Regions from separate parts of the Pseudoalteromonas sp. PPB1 genome, predicted to be linked through region 1. Evidence: riboswitches for the same ligand, from Rfam matches in the RefSeq annotation. Region 1 holds a riboswitch; the other holds the start of a gene.
The links. A riboswitch is a leader RNA that binds a small molecule or an ion and turns the genes downstream of it on or off. The one in region 1 is predicted to bind cobalamin.

Region 1 (7,886 bases):
TCAAATTGAACAGGTATTAAGTGAAATTGGTATGAAACACAAGGGATGACACTGATGCTAAGACAGAGCCAGTTCTGTTTCATTTTCTTATTAAGTATGCTGCTTGTGGCGTGTGGCCAGGCAAGCAAATCAGCTGAGCCTATTGTGCTACAGGGCAGTACGATGGGCACAACCTATAACATCAAGGCTTTTCCACAGCAAAGCACACTGACTAAAGAGCAGTTACATACTGAGGTTGAGGCCGCGCTTAAAGCGGTGAATCAATCTATGTCGACCTATATTCCGGATTCAGAGATCAACCAGTTTAATCGTCTGGCTGCCAACCAGGTCATGCCGATCAGTGATGATTTCAGGAAGGTGATCGCTGAGTCAATCCGACTGGGTTTGTCAACTCAGACACTGGATGTCACCATGGGACCTTTAATTGATTTGTGGGGGTTTGGCCCAGACAAGCGTCCGACCAAGCGACCTTCTGAGCAGCAGCTGGCGCAAATGCGTGAGCAAATTGGCCTCGATAAACTGACTCTGACAGAAGCAGGTTTGGCCAAAACGTTGGATCATCTGGAATTGTCTTTCTCTGCCACGGCAAAAGGTTATGGCATAGATAAAGTGGCAGAACTGATCGAGTCGCACGGGATCAGTAACTATATGGTTGAAATTGGTGGTGAGCTGAGATTGTCGGGCACTAAACCTGAGGATGAGCCCTGGCGTATTGCCATTGAAAAGCCGGATGCACCGGTTGGGCAACGACAAATCCATAAAGTGATTGAGCCAGGTAAGAACAGTGTTGCAACTTCAGGCGACTATCGTATTTTCTATGAAATGGATGGCGAGACCTTCACCCATCTGATTGACCCGGGCACGGGTAAGCCTGTTAAACACGACCTGGTATCTGTAACAGTATTGCACCCATCTGCGATGACAGCCGATGGTCTTGCTACGGCCCTAACTGTGATGGGGACTGAACGGGCGAGAGCATACGCGGAGTTACATAACCTGCCAGTCTATTTGATCAGCAAAAGTGATGAAGGCCTGGAGGTTTACCCCAGCAGTGCGTTCATACCTTATTTATAATGAGATCTGCATCGCGAACGTTTTAACTTAGGTGCGTTTAGTTATATAATGAGCACAATTAACCGTCACCAGTCCGCGATAGCGGATGGATATGCAAAAGAGGCCTGAAATGTCACTATTTTTACTTACCTTTGGGTTGTTGTTATTGATCGCCGTTGCGATGGCAGTCGGGGTCATAGTACAAAAGAAATCAATGGCCAGCAGTTGTGGCGGTCTGGGCTCTATGGGTATCGACAAGATCTGTGATTGTGATGACCCGTGCGACAAACGTAAGAAGCGTCTCGCAAAAGAGCAAATGTGGAAGGAAAACCAAATTCTCTAATCCACTGACATCATCGAAAACGCAAGCCCTGGCTTGCGTTTTTACGTTTCGGACCCCGAATAACAGTGCCCTAGCTTAATGCAACGAACCCTGTATTTTATTCGCCACGGCGAACCCCGGGAAACCGGCCGTTTGCTCGGAAGTACTGATATGTCTGCAAGCGCGTCGGGCAATGAACAAGTGCATGCCCAACTCGAGGTGTGTGATGGGATTGCACAGGTGATTGCCTCTCCATTGCAGCGATGCCAGGCGGTCGCTCGTACGTTTTGTGAAACCACCGGTTTGCCACTGCAGATAGAACCTCGACTCAGTGAAATGCATTTTGGTGACTGGGATGGTGAACGCTACGACACGCTCTGGCAGTCAGCACGAGCACCTGGCATCGGCGACTTTTGGCAAAGTCCCTGGCAGCACACCCCGCCAAATGGGGAGTCCATGTCGGCATTCCATCTACGTTTATATGATTGGTGGCAGCAGTTCACCGCAAGCCCCTCATGTGAGCCTGTGGCGATTGTCACTCATGCGGGCGTTATTAAGCAATTACTGGCCATCTGGCTGGGTTTACCTGCTGAGTTTGATAGTCACTTGTCTCGTGCAGAGATCGGATACGCCAAAATGGTTAAAGTATCGGTCTTCTTTGATGAGACCGGTCAAGCCTGGCCGAAAGTTGTGTTTTAGACGTCTGGACTTCATAATAAGGCCTAAATTTAGCATCGTATTGTATTGGCAGTCATTGGGAATGAGGTGTAAATCCTCAGCTGTCCCCGCAACTGTAATAGACTGAGAGTCTGAAGCCAGATACCAAGGCCAATACCTACACTTAAGCGGGCGCACTTAAGTCAGTTCAGAACGTCAGTCGTGACAACGCGAATGGCTGGCTCTGCGCTGCTGCCTGCATTTGAGGCGGTATGACTTCACCACAAATCTCCGTGCATAACCTGAATCTGACATTGGGTGACAAACCTATTCTGACAGCACTTAATTTTGCCATTCAACGTGGCCAGTTTATTGGTCTGATTGGGCCGAATGGGGCAGGGAAGTCCAGTTTATTACGTTGCCTGTATCGCTACTGGCATCCTAGCGAGGGGGAGATACGCTATGCCGGCAAATCTTTATCCGATTATCCTCGCCGTGCCTATGCGCGCCAGGTGGCGGTGGTATTGCAGGAGATCCCCAGCCAGTTCAACCTGGCGCTGTTCGAGGTAGTTGCCATGGGCGTGACGCCGCATAAAACGCTGTTTTCAGCTGTTAATACAAGGGATAAGCAACTGATCCTGGAAGCCCTTGAGCGGGTCGGCCTGAGCCACAAAGCACAACAGCAATTTGATGCTCTGTCGGGCGGTGAAAAGCAACGGGCGATGATCGCCAGAGCCATGGTACAGCAGCCTGAACTGCTGATCATGGATGAGCCCACCAGTCATCTGGATGTGAAGTATCAGATCCAGATCATGGAGCTGGCTAAGGCCATGGGGGTGACCGTTATTGCTTCATTTCATGATCTCAATCTTGCAGCGGCACTCAGCGATGAGTTGCTGGTACTGGAGCAAGGTCACTTGCTTGCTCAGGGAACCCCGTTAGAGGTGATAACGCCGGGCTTACTGAGTGATGTTTTTGGCGTCTGTGCTGACGTTGAGACAGTCCCCGGGCCGGATCGCAATGCGTCGGGTGTGCCACACATTCGTTATCACTACGGGTATCAATAATGAAGGCCTTGCTTATACCCGGGTTGCTCTGTGCCTGTTTGGCCAGCATGCTCACTGCACTGTCTGTCGGGGCAGTGTCACTTAGCTGGAGTGAGGTCTGGCAGGCTTTAAGCAGTTATGACAACAGTGTGCTGAATCAAAAGATTGTGGTTGAACTGCGATTACCACGTACCTTGCTGGCTTTTTTTGCGGGGGCCGGGCTGGCCATTGCCGGGCTTATTTTGCAAACCGTGACCCGCAACCCGCTCGCCGATCCGTATTTATTTGGCATTTCCTCCGGGGCGTCATTTGGTGTGGTGTTGTTGGTTGTATTATTTGGTGTACAAAGCGCACTGGCCTTATCCGGTGCGGCGTTTGCTGGCAGCGCAGTGGCTATGAGCCTGTTGTTGCTCATTGCGTTTCACAAAGGCACAGCACTGGTCGAGAACATGTTGTTGTCAGGTGTCGCGCTGACCTTTTTATTTTCTGCCTTTACCAGCTTACTGCTCTATTGGAGCGACCCGCAGGCCATAAGTGCCATTATATTCTGGAGTCTGGGCAGTTTCAGCCGTGCAGACTGGCAATGGCTGTGGTTACCCGCTCTGGTCGTGTCGATAGGCTGTACAGTGATGTTACTGATGCGCCGAAGCCTGAATGCGTTGTTAGTTGGTGATGAGAGCGCAGTAACCTTAGGTGTGAATGTACACAGGCTAAGACTGGGCATGTTGCTCCTGGCATCTATGCTGACCGCCGTGATTGTCGCTGCCTGCGGTGGAGTTGGGTTTGTTGGCTTGATGATCCCCCATATTGTGCGCTTTTTTATTTCGCAGGTTCGTACACTGGGTATGTTGGCAACCGCTTTATCAGGTGGGCTCATGATGCTGTGGGTTGATGTGCTGGCCCGTACCCTGATAGACAATCAGGAGCTTCCGATTGGGGTGATCACCTCCGCCATCGGCAGTGTGTTTTTCTTATCGCTGCTAATCGCCAAAAAGCGCGCTGCCAGCATCTGACCTAACAGGAGACTTTATGATCCCACCACTCAATCGCCAGCATGACGCTTATATTCAGCACACCATAGATATGAAGACCAAACCTCAGGGCGCGCTGGGTAAGCTTGAGACATTGGCACATCAGCTAGTGAGCATTTTGAGTCAGGGCATGAGTCGCGCCCAACTTGAAGCCGAAAAACCCGCCATTGTGCGGCCGCAGATGCTGATATTTGCCGGCGATCATGGCATTGCTGCCGAAGGTGTTTCCATTGCACCCAGCGAGGTGACCGGTCAGATGGTAGCCAATTTTGCCACGGGTGGCGCAGCCATTAATGTCTTGTGTACTCAGCTTGGCTGGCAACTGAGTGTGATTGACTGTGGTATTTTGATACCGCCAGCTCCGATTTTGGGTGTTGTATCACAGCGCCTTGGCCACATTACCCGGCCATTACATATTGAGCCCGCTCTGAGCAAAGCACAGCTTGATCAAGGCCTATTGTACGGTCAGGAAGCTGTACAGGCGGCACTGGACTCGGGGTCAAACGTGTTTGCGTTGGGCGAAATGGGGATCGGCAACACCACGGCCGCTGCGGCCATTTTCTCGGCTCTGAGTGGGTTGACTGGCGCTGAAACGGTTGGGCGTGGCACCGGCGTTAGTGCAGAAGTGGTGGAGAAAAAACAACAACTGATTGATCAGGCTCTGCTGTTACATGGTGACGCCCTTCATGATCCACGAGAGGTGTTGCGTCGCCTGGGCGGGTTTGAGATCTGTCAAATGGTTGGTGCTATGCTGGAAATTGCCCGTGTACAAAAGGTCATTCTGGTTGACGGCTTTATTGCAACAGCCGCGGCTATGCTGGCGTGTCGCATTGAACCTGCCAGTCAGGATTATATGGTGTTTGCCCATTGCTCAGGTGAGCAGGGACACCGGCGCATGCTGAATGAGCTAAATGCCGAGCCATTGTTGGATCTGAACATGCGCCTGGGTGAGGGATCCGGTGCGGCAATGGCATTGCCCCTGTGCCAAAGTGCGCTGGCATTTTACTATCAGATGGCCAGCTTTGAGTCGGCGGCTGTCACTCAGGTGGTAGACACCCATGAGTGAGCTAAGGCAATTCAAGCTGGCGGTGATCTTTCTGACCCGTATTCCCTTTAAAGTGTCGGGCGAGGTCAGCGATCAGGATATCAACCAGGCCAGCGGCTACTTTGCCTGGGTTGGTGTGCTCTTGGGTGCCCTGTTAGCCTTTCTCTATGGTGTGCTAGCCTTTATGTTGCCAGCTGGCATTGCGGTAATAATAACGCTGAGTGCCGGGCTGATCATAACGGGTGCATTTCATGAGGATGGCTTCGCGGATGTCTGGGATGGCTTTGGCGGTGGCTGGAGTGTGGCCGATAAGCTGACCATTATGAAAGACAGCCGACTGGGCACCTATGGTGCGGCGGCATTGGTTCTGCTACTGCTTACCAAGTTTCAGGCTTTACTCTCCTTAAGTGAGCAACTTGCTTATGTATGTGCAGCTATCCTGCTTGGCCATGGTCTGAGCCGGGTTATGGCCACCAGTATCATTGGTAAACTGGACTATGTTCAGGCAGATGCGCAAAGTAAAGTTAAGCCTGTTGCCCAGTTTCTTTCTACAAAAAGTAAGCAGTTACTTTATAGCTGTGGCTTAGTTTTATTAATAGTGAGCTGGTTTGCCGGACTGTTTACTCTATGGCAGAGCGTTGCGCTGTTTGTCGCACTGTGGTTATGCCGTACAGGCTGCGCTTACTGGTTTAAACGCCAGCTCGGCGGTTATACGGGAGACTGTCTGGGCGCGGCACAGCAACTGGCGGAAGTCACGGTGTATTTATTTTGTCTGGTGGTCTGGATATGACGGGTCGGGTCGAATTTATTCTGGGTGGTGCGCGCTCTGGAAAGAGTCGGTTAGGTGAGCAAAGAGCCGAGCGCTGGTTCAGCGACGGTAAAGTGGCCCGGTTAATTTATCTCGCGACTGCACGACCCGAGGATGAGGAGATGGTTTCGCGGATCGCCCATCATCAGGCATCGCGCCCGGCATACTGGCAGCTTATAGAAGAGGCCTGGGCGCTGGATCAAGTGTTAGCCAGCCTTGCGTCCGATGATTGTGTGGTGATTGATTGTCTCACCTTGTGGTTAACCACGGCATTATGTGACTACTCTGACTCAGCATTTCAACACCAGCGCGCGGCGCTGCTGAGTGCTCTGCGTGCCACTCGTGCTCGGGTGATCCTGATCAGTAATGAGGTGGGCCACGGCATAGTGCCGCTTGGTGAACTCAGTCGCCGCTTTGTTGACGAATCCGGCTGGTTGCACCAGGACATCGCCGCTTTGGCAGACAGAGTCGATTTTGTGATGGCGGGTTTGCCACTGACGCTAAAAGGAGACAATTGAGTATGAACACGTTAATGGTGCAGGGAACAACGTCAGATGCCGGAAAAAGCACGTTAGTGGCGGGCTTGTGTCGGGCATTGCAGCGCCGTGGTATTGAGGTCGTACCGTTCAAACCGCAGAATATGGCGCTCAATAGTGCAGTTACCCCAGATGGCGGAGAAATAGGCCGGGCTCAGGCATTACAGGCCATGGCTGCAAAAGTACCCTTGAGCACAGATCTAAACCCGATTTTACTCAAACCGAATTCAGATACGGGTGCCCAGGTCATTGTGCATGGCCGTGCGCTCAGTAATATGGAAGCCGCAGGGTATCATGACTACAAAAAAGTCGCGATGCAGGCGGTACTGACCTCACATCACAGGCTCAGTGAACAGTATGGCCTTTGCGTGGTCGAAGGGGCCGGCAGCCCGGCGGAAATTAATCTGCGAGAGAACGACATTGCTAACATGGGGTTTGCCTGTGAGGTTGATTGCCCGGTGATCATCATTGCCGACATCGACAAAGGCGGTGTGTTTGCTCACCTGGTTGGGACCCTGGCGCTGCTCAGCGACTACGAGCAATCTTTAGTGAAAGGCTTCGTGATCAACCGGTTTCGGGGCGATATCGAGCTGCTACAGAGCGGGCTGGACTGGCTGGAGCAGCATACCGGTAAACCTGTGCTGGGTGTATTGCCTTACTTGCACGACCTGGCATTGGATGCGGAAGATGCCGTGACGATAGCAAATCGCATGAATAACCCCGAAATTAAAGTGGCCGTATTGCTGCTGCCACATATTAGCAATCACACCGATTTTGATACTTTGCGGTTAGATCCCAAAGTTGATCTGCGTTATGTGCGCCACACCGAAACCATAGGTGCAGCTGACTTAGTGATCATCCCGGGCAGTAAGAATGTGCTTAACGACCTGGCTTTTTTGCGCGCAGAAGGGTGGGACAGTGAGTTGCGACGCCATCTACGTTACGGCGGTAAAGTACTGGGGATCTGTGGAGGATATCAGATGCTGGGGAATACCATTTGTGACCCTCAGCAGGTTGAGTCAACACAGGGTAGTATTCCAGGCCTGGCGATGGCAGATTTTGAGACCCAACTGACAACAAATAAAACCCTGACTCAGGTGCAGGCAAGCTGTTTGTTGAACGGTCAGCAGACCCATTTGAGCGGTTATGAGATCCATTGTGGGATCACCCAGGGGGTAGCCTTAGCGCGACCTTTTTTACAGTTTGACGCGCACCCATCAGGGTGGCAAGTTGATGGTTTTATCAGTGAGGATAACCAGCTGGCCGGCACCTATCTGCACGGACTGTTTGATAGTCCCGAGGGACTGACCAGTGTGCTGAGCTGGGCCAGTGATGGCTGCTACAGTGGTAGTGGATTTAACCTGGCAGAACACCGTGAGCAGCAATTG
Region 2 (7,886 bases), 280 kb from region 1:
AGAGGTGACCATGTAGCGATGGTCAATACCGAATAAACACCCGAGGGCAATGACGCAATCTGACGATTCAACGCCCTGAGTCACAGTGGACGGTGCCAGATCGCTATCATAAACGCCGCAGAACAGCGGGTGAGATTCACTAACCAGTGATTTGGACAATAAGGTGGTATAAAACGGCAAGTTTTGTGCTTCAACAAATCGAATGGCCTCATCGATTAAGCCAAAACGCACCAGCTCAGCTCCTAACAAGACCACCGGATTGCTTGCCTGAGCAAGTTTGTCGGCGACGGCCTGCGTGAAGGGTCTTGCTCCTCGTTTAAAGCGCTTCGGACTGTAAGCCAGGTTAGGAGAAAAATGACCAATCGGTTGTTTCCATAGATCTTGTGGGATCTCGATGTAAACCGGACCTGAGCGTTCAATGGCCATGATCAACAAACGATCGATGCGGTCTGCTGCGCCTTCCAGAGTGCGGATCTCCGCTGCACCCAGAGTTAGCTTACGAAACACTTTCAGGTCTGTTTTGCCAAATCCGGTTGAGTGGGAGAAGAGGACGTCATATTCTGCTTCCAGGCGTAAATCTTTGTCTGTTGGGCCACCATTGATCACTGCCAATGGCACGCGTTCAGTGAGGGCACTGGCAATGCCGTTTGCCATACTGAGCGTACCAACGCCATACGCGACCGATACCGCACCGATTGCCCCTTGTCTGCCGTAGCCATCAGCAGCATAGCCGGCTTCCAGCTCGTTGACTGTATTCACAAACTGCATATCCGGGTCGGCTACCAGGCTATCAATAAAATCTGAGCATGAAGTGCCGGGCACCCCAAATACGTGATAACAACCAAGTTGCTTTAGTCTGAGCGTAATAAACTCAGCAACAGTGTAAGACATGTTCTTTCCTTAAATAGTTATGCTTTTTGACTTATGTACTGGACGGCTTCCAGCGCCGATACCAGGGCACCCTGGATCCATGAGTGGTAAAGGGAGCAATGTTCCCCGGCGAAACATAAGCGCTGTTCAGGCGCACTCATCAGTGCGTAATAATCCTGATGATCTCTGGGGTTAAAAAAGGCGTAAGCGCCTGCTGAATGGGTGTGGTTCGTCCAGCTCCAGCGCAGCACACTCAAAATATCGTCGCGTTCGATATAGGGATGCACTTTCTTCAGCTCAGTGTAAATAAACTCTTTAAGCTCGAAGTTATTCAGTGTGTCGACCCGGCGTGCATGCTGGCCCCAGGTGTAAGATGCCAACAAGTAACTGGGAGAGCGCGATACCTGAGGATCTTTGCGTTGCGCGTTGTCTGCCGGGAACCAGGTATGGCCCAGGCCCACATCATAGATGGTGCTGCCGCCATAAATCCCTTCGTTGAGTTCCCAGAAACGGTTTTTCGTTCGGATAAGCACTTTGGTTGCTGAATCATAATTGACCTGTGCAAATGCCCGGGACTTGAGCGGGTTGATGGACTGGTTAAAGTCTACCTTGCCGAGCACACCAAAGGGCAGTGTACAAATGGCAAAGTCTGAACGCAGTGTGTGTTTAGAGCGATCTCTGAGCTGGTACGTGACAGCAACGCCACTGGCCTGGTTGTCAATAGCGATTACTCGCGCACCCGCTTTAAACTGCACGCCATGCTGGATCTTTTCGAATAGCTTGCGAGGTAACAAGTCGGTGCCCCCAACGACTTCGTCGAAGCCATCAAACCAGACGCGCTCCAGCTCTTCTCTGAGGTGCTCGGAAAAGGACGTTTGCATCAGTGTGGATACACCATAAATGGCACTGACATATTCCAGTGCATCGAGGCTTAAGCCGGCTGCAACGAACGCGTCTTTTAATGACATGTCATCCAGTGCTTTGAGCCTTTCGCTGTCTAGTGTTCTGTTATAAAGCGCCTTTTTTTCATCACTGCTGAGTGAATTGAGGACCTCGGTGACCGCGATTTCCCACATGTTGTCGGCAGACATTTTTTGCTCCGCCGGACTGAGGGTAAAATGCTGTTTTAACTGTTCGAACCCGGCTTCACTGCGGGGGACTTTCTGACCTCGGATCATGGCAAAGGTCTTGTCATTTTCCTGAACGAAATGGCGCATTTTCAGCCCCATTTCGCGGATGTAATGGCGAGTCAGATGATGCTCTGTCGGGATCCGCATTGCGCCCAGCTCCGCGTATAATTTGTCAGACTCTCGCAATGTTCTGACACGTCCGCCAATGTGACTGGGATCGGCTTCCAACAGGGTGACTTTTGCCCCCAGTCTCAACAGCTCATAGGCTGCGCTGAGGCCTGCGACACCTGCACCAATGATAGTCACAGTAGGTCGTGTGGTAAGACTGTTGTCTTGCAATGCTCGCACCTTGTTGAGCACAACCAGCGGATCAGGAACAATGTTTGAAATACCTTTTTGCATACTTTTCAATCCTTGTCTGCATGTTTAAAGTTGCAAAGCCTGAGTGATGACTTCAGCCAGTTCAAATGGTTTGGTGAGCATGGGCAAATGGCCGGAATCCAGGCTATAGGTCTGCGTAATACCAATGGATTCAGCAATTTTCTTTTGTGAGGACAGAGAAATAATCTTGTCCTGAATGGCGAAAACATAGGCTTTATTAATTGGCGCCAAAGTGGCTTTGCTCAGCATCACTTTGCCATCTCCGGTAATGGCTGGCTCATCGACTGAGTTATCCAGTACAAACTGTTGCTGGGATTTGCTGTGTGTTTCAGTGAATGAAGATAAATAGGCTGAAGTGTCGGAAATCTTCATCCAGCCATCTTCATATGTGATCCCGGAAAAATAATGATCTTCATCCTGTTTGCTTAGCAGCGCAAAAGGCTTAGCGCCTTCTATCGGTGCAACGGCACTAACATAGACAATGTCACTGATGTTGACATCATTACATAGCGTGATGGCTTTGTGTACAACGGCACCGCCCTGGCTATGTGCAACCAGTGCCAGTGGTTGGGGATACGATCGTAAATGTGTACACAAACTTTGAGCTGCATGATCTAAGGTGATGGATTTAGGATCTATGGTGGTTTTGCGCCCGGGTAAGTCAACGACGTAGTTGCTGATCCCTTTCTTTGTCAGTTGAGATTGCACCGTTGACCAGGCGGTTCCTTTCGAATGCGCGCCATGAATAAATATGACAGATTTTTTATGGGCGTCTGTCTCTTGAGTAAGAGATTGCACAGGTGCTTGTTGAGAAGTGCTATTACAGCCACTCAAAATAACAGCACAGCTCAACGGCAACCAAACCTTTGAGTTCATATTAAATCCTTCTTGATTAAAGTAAAGGCTGTTGAAATCGCGGGCATGGTAGCAAAAAAAATTCCCAATATTAAGCACGGTTTATACTGTGTTTTCTTGGTGTTTACATTATGTAAACCTTTGAATTGCGTATTATGTTTTGAATGCTGATTGAGTGGGTAAACTAAAAATGCAGCTTTAGAGGGTAATTATTCAATCTGGTTTGGGCGTTATAAAATAGACTTTTGTCTAATCGATAAGAAAAAATATTTCATGCTTACCGCGTCGCTTGCAGGACCTGATACTAAATTAGTCTCCATTATCGAACCATTTACATGCTTTTTATTCACGAGCATCATTTGACAATGAATAATTCATGCATGCTCTGTAGCGTGACAAATGTGTCATTTTATCGCTTGACGACCACTCTCTGTCTGGGAGTGCATAAAGTGACATTGCATCATGACAGCTGATTGTTGTAAAAACTGCAGAAAATCTAAATAAAAATCATTACCAAAAATTTTGAATTTTGTGAGCCAGAGGCATTTTTTGGTCGCTCAGGTTACTTTTTACAGAATAAAGTCGTGAAAATAGTGCGCTGAGAAAGGTCTTGGTACTACTTATGAATGGGATGTAGTGATTGTACTTGCTTGAGCAGGCGAGCATTGTGGGGGGCGGTGATCCCCAATTGTTTTGCCAGTTCGGTGACATAGCCGCACATAGCATCGATTTCCGTACGTCTGTGGTTGCTGACATCCTGAGCCATTGAAGAAAAATTGCCCGCCGTCAGTGTCATTACCTGATAGGCACGCGCAAGCTCTTCGTTAAGTTTCAGTGGTACTCCGATATGATTGGCAATCGTGCAGGCCTCATTTAACACAGACAATACCTGACTGGCGTAGCAAGGTGCACGCAGGCGACCGTTTTTGAGCCCGGTAAGGGCGCTGAGCGGATTGATAGCAAGATTGACACACAGCTTTTGCCATCGCAACAACTGAATATCACTGGCCAGTTCTGCCTCTTGTAATGTAGGTTCAAGAAGGTGTTTAAACACCCTTTGTGCGCGCAGCTGTGCGACTGGGTTACAGGGACCAAACAGGCTTTTGCCGGGGCCGGTATATTCAACGGTTGTGCTGTCAGGCTTCCACCCACCCATACTGGTAGAAAGAAAAAACAATCCTTGCTGCTCGTTAAGTGCATCGGTGATGGGCGCCAACGCCTGGATCCCGTTGTGGCTCAAAATGACATTGGCATCCTGAGTAAGATGAGGCTTTAGCGACATAAAGGCGTCAGTAAGCTGATAGGATTTAACCGGGATAATACATAGTGAAACAGGCTGTTGTTGTTGCGCCAGGGCTTGCCAGGTCACGCACTTTACGGCCAGCTGTTTGCGCTGTAGATGCGTTTGGAAAAATACCGCCTCAGTAGGTGTTCGGGTGATCAGGGTAACCTGATGGGTGTTTGCCAGTTTTTCGGCAAGTAACAAGCCTATCGCTCCTTTGCCGACTATAAACAACTCAGACATATGATTTGCCTGTTTTGCGGCAGTAGATCCAATAGACGGCAAAGTAGCTGATGGCGCCCGCAAGATCGGCCATAAAGTCTCCCCAGGAAGCTTGACGATAGGGGAGTGAGTCCTGCATCCACTCAATGCCAGCACCGTAAAGCGTTAGCAGTACCAGATGAAACCAGATCTTAAAGCGAAATGCATGGTGAGAGAAAAACGCCAGTATGAAAAATACCCCAAAGTGGGCGACTTTGTCGGCGTGTTCAAATCTAACAATTTGATTGGTCTGGATCTCTTTGGCAAACAAAAAAGTGCAAACGGCTAAAGAGAGTAATAACAGGCATTGATAAAGTCGACGCGCCACAAATACTTCCAAATCATTAGGGGTGAAAAATCCAGTATATCATTGAAATCTGAAAATGGGATGAAGCTACGCAATTCCGTTCCGAATTATAAAACGCGTGTTTAGAGGGTGGTCGCGCCGTGGCCTTTGGGTTGCTATAATCCGGAAAAACATTATCCAGGAGCTAGATATGCCTTCTTTTGACATTGTGTCTGAAATTGATATGACTGAGGCGAGAAACACTGTTGATAACGCCGATCGTGAACTGAGCACGCGTTTTGATTTTCGTGGTGTAGAAGCCTCATTTGAGCTGAACGATGAAGTGATCACGCTGAAAAGTGAGTCAGAACAACAAGTGATGCAATTATTCGATATGTTGGTAGGGAAAGCGGCAAAGCGTGGCTTGGACGTGGCTAGTTTTGAGCTTAAAAATGTCGAAAAGTCGGGTAAGTACGTGTCACGTAAAGTGATGCTGAAGCAAGGTATCGACAAAGATATGGCAAAGAAAGTGGTTAAGGCCATCAAAGACTCGAAGATCAAAGTGCAAGCTTCAATTCAGGGCGAAACAGTGCGCGTGACTGGTAAAAAGCGTGATGATTTGCAAGAAACCATGCAATTGATCCGCGGCGCAGAGCTTGGTCAGCCTTTCCAGTTTAAAAACTTTCGGGATTAATCACGTAAGTTGAACCTTTCTTGTGTTTGGCATGCTAAAGATCAATAAATATTTTTAGCATGCTAGACGTCCGTTGCTTTTTATTCCCAGATCTCCGACAATAGCGCCAATTTTTCAGGGTGTCAGATCAGGAGCCTGGAGCCTCTTAAAGATCTGAATAATCGGGAAGCTGGTGCATGCCACAGGAACAGGCATTAGTCCGGCGCTGCCCCCGCAACGGTGAGCTTATCGCAACTAAGAGGTTGTGGTAAGTAAGTCCGGAAACCGGCCCTGAAGCACACTCAATAGTTGTAATTCACGCGGTGGGCGTGGATCAGGGGAACCCATGTTTAAAAAATCTACTTTAACCACAGCCATGCTGGCTGTGCTGCCTTTCTCAGTGTTGTCTGCGCAAGACATTGAACATATCACGATTACAGCGAACAAATTTGAACAAGCCAGTGTGGATACATTGACCTCCGTAGCGGTTGTTGAGCGTGCTGAAATTGAGCGTGCTAATGTGCGTGATGTACCTACTTTGCTTAACAATTTAGCTGGTATTGATGTGGTGCGCAGTGGTGGTTATGGCCAGAAGGCCAGCGTCTTTGTACGTGGTGCCGCGACTAAATATACCTTAGTGTTGGTGGACGGTGTGCGGATCAGTGATGCCAATTCGGGCGATGTGTCTTTTACGAATATTCCGGTAAACAGCATTGAGCGCATTGAAGTACTCAAGGGCGCACGCGCGGCCATTTATGGCTCTGACGCGGTTGCCGGGGTGATTAACATCATTACCCGTGAACAGAAAGGTCATCAACTGGCACTGACTTCGGGCAGTCGCAACTATGGCGGTGCTCAGTTGGCTGGCCAATTTGAGGCAGATAAACTGACAGTGAATTACCATTTTGGCTATGAGAGCACAGATGGTTATGATGTAACCGCTAAAGACCCGGCAGCGCCGCGCTCTAAAGAGCATGACAGTGATGCGTATGACAACACCAATATGGGCATTAAACTGGGCTACGACCTGTCGCAGTACGGCCAACTTGCGCTCTATGCACAACACAGTGAGGGAGAAGCGGATTACGACTCATCATTTGGCAATGACGCGTACAAGTTTGATAATTACACCACTAAGCTGGCGTGGCAGAAGCAATCGGATGTCTTGATCCAGGAAGCCTCTATCAGTCTGGCCCAGGAAGAAAATACCCAATTCCTGTCGGTTGTACCAGATGGCACACCCCCCCCACCCAATGATGTTTACAGCACCAAGCGGGATGAAATTGAGTATCGCGCTCGTTACAAACTGACACCATCTGTTCAGCTAATGGGCGGTGTGAGTCGCCTCAATGAGGACCTGTCTTCATCTAGCGCACAATTCTCGATTGCTGAGCGTGATAATACCGCTGTGTTTGCTGCTGCTTTTTACGATGACAAGCGCTGGTTACTGAATGCTGTCGTGCGCAGTGATGACTATGAACATCACGGACGTGCGAACACGTATACGGCTGATGTTGGCTTCAGAGCATCCGACATTGTCACCTTTCGGGTAAACCATGGCACCGCATTTCGTGCCCCCAGTCTGACCAATGCGTTTGTCAAAGACAGCCCCTGGTATCTGCCTAATATCGACATTAAGCCGGAAGAAGGTACCTACAATGAGTTAGGGGTGACGGTGGATACGGCCTCGGTGCGCTATGATGTGGCCATCTTCGATAACCGCATTGATAACCTGATCAGCAATGAGTTTGACGCGCAAACAAACAAGTATATTCCTGCTAATGTGGGCCGTGCGCACATGAAAGGGATTGAGTTAAGTGCACAGTTTTCGGCGCTGGGCCTGGAGCATGCAGCCAATCTGACTTTGCTGGATGCCAGAGACAAAGAAAAGCGTGAAGACTTGCCTCGTCGCCCGGGCAAAGCATTTAACTATGTTCTGTCTAAGCAGTGGGATAAACTGGATGTGAGACTGGCGATGCAATACCGTGATAAACGTCCGTCGATCAGCTACTTTGATACCGATCTGCCGTCTTACACTGTCTTTAATCTCAGTGCCAATTACCAGTTGCTTGAACCCGTTGCATTGACAATGAGACTGGAAAACCTGACTGATAAGGAATACTTCACCTCTGTTGCCAGCAAAACGGC

Region 2: it holds a riboswitch for cobalamin, as region 1 does, so the genes downstream of both, IY568_RS01590 (TonB-dependent receptor domain-containing protein) here and IY568_RS00320 (ABC transporter ATP-binding protein) in region 1, are expected to answer to the same signal.

Annotation. Positions count from the first base shown of each region.
Region 1 is NZ_JACEQV010000001.1:72,823-80,708, reverse strand. It holds gene IY568_RS00335 (FAD:protein FMN transferase) at 46-1,074, shown strand; gene nqrM ((Na+)-NQR maturation NqrM) at 1,184-1,396, shown strand; gene IY568_RS00325 (histidine phosphatase family protein) at 1,475-2,074, shown strand; cobalamin riboswitch at 2,104-2,223, shown strand; gene IY568_RS00320 (ABC transporter ATP-binding protein) at 2,305-3,099, shown strand; gene IY568_RS00315 (FecCD family ABC transporter permease) at 3,099-4,091, shown strand; gene cobT (nicotinate-nucleotide--dimethylbenzimidazole phosphoribosyltransferase) at 4,108-5,175, shown strand; gene IY568_RS00305 (adenosylcobinamide-GDP ribazoletransferase) at 5,168-5,944, shown strand; gene cobU (bifunctional adenosylcobinamide kinase/adenosylcobinamide-phosphate guanylyltransferase) at 5,941-6,480, shown strand; gene IY568_RS00295 (cobyric acid synthase) at 6,483-7,886, shown strand, end outside.
Region 2 is NZ_JACEQV010000001.1:355,305-363,190, reverse strand. It holds gene IY568_RS01620 (thiamine pyrophosphate-binding protein) at 1-891, opposite strand, end outside; gene IY568_RS01615 (flavin monoamine oxidase family protein) at 909-2,402, opposite strand; gene IY568_RS01610 (alpha/beta hydrolase) at 2,427-3,257, opposite strand; gene IY568_RS01605 (ketopantoate reductase family protein) at 3,853-4,761, opposite strand; gene IY568_RS01600 (VanZ family protein) at 4,754-5,107, opposite strand; gene IY568_RS01595 (YajQ family cyclic di-GMP-binding protein) at 5,277-5,759, shown strand; cobalamin riboswitch at 5,860-6,047, shown strand; gene IY568_RS01590 (TonB-dependent receptor domain-containing protein) at 6,085-7,886, shown strand, end outside.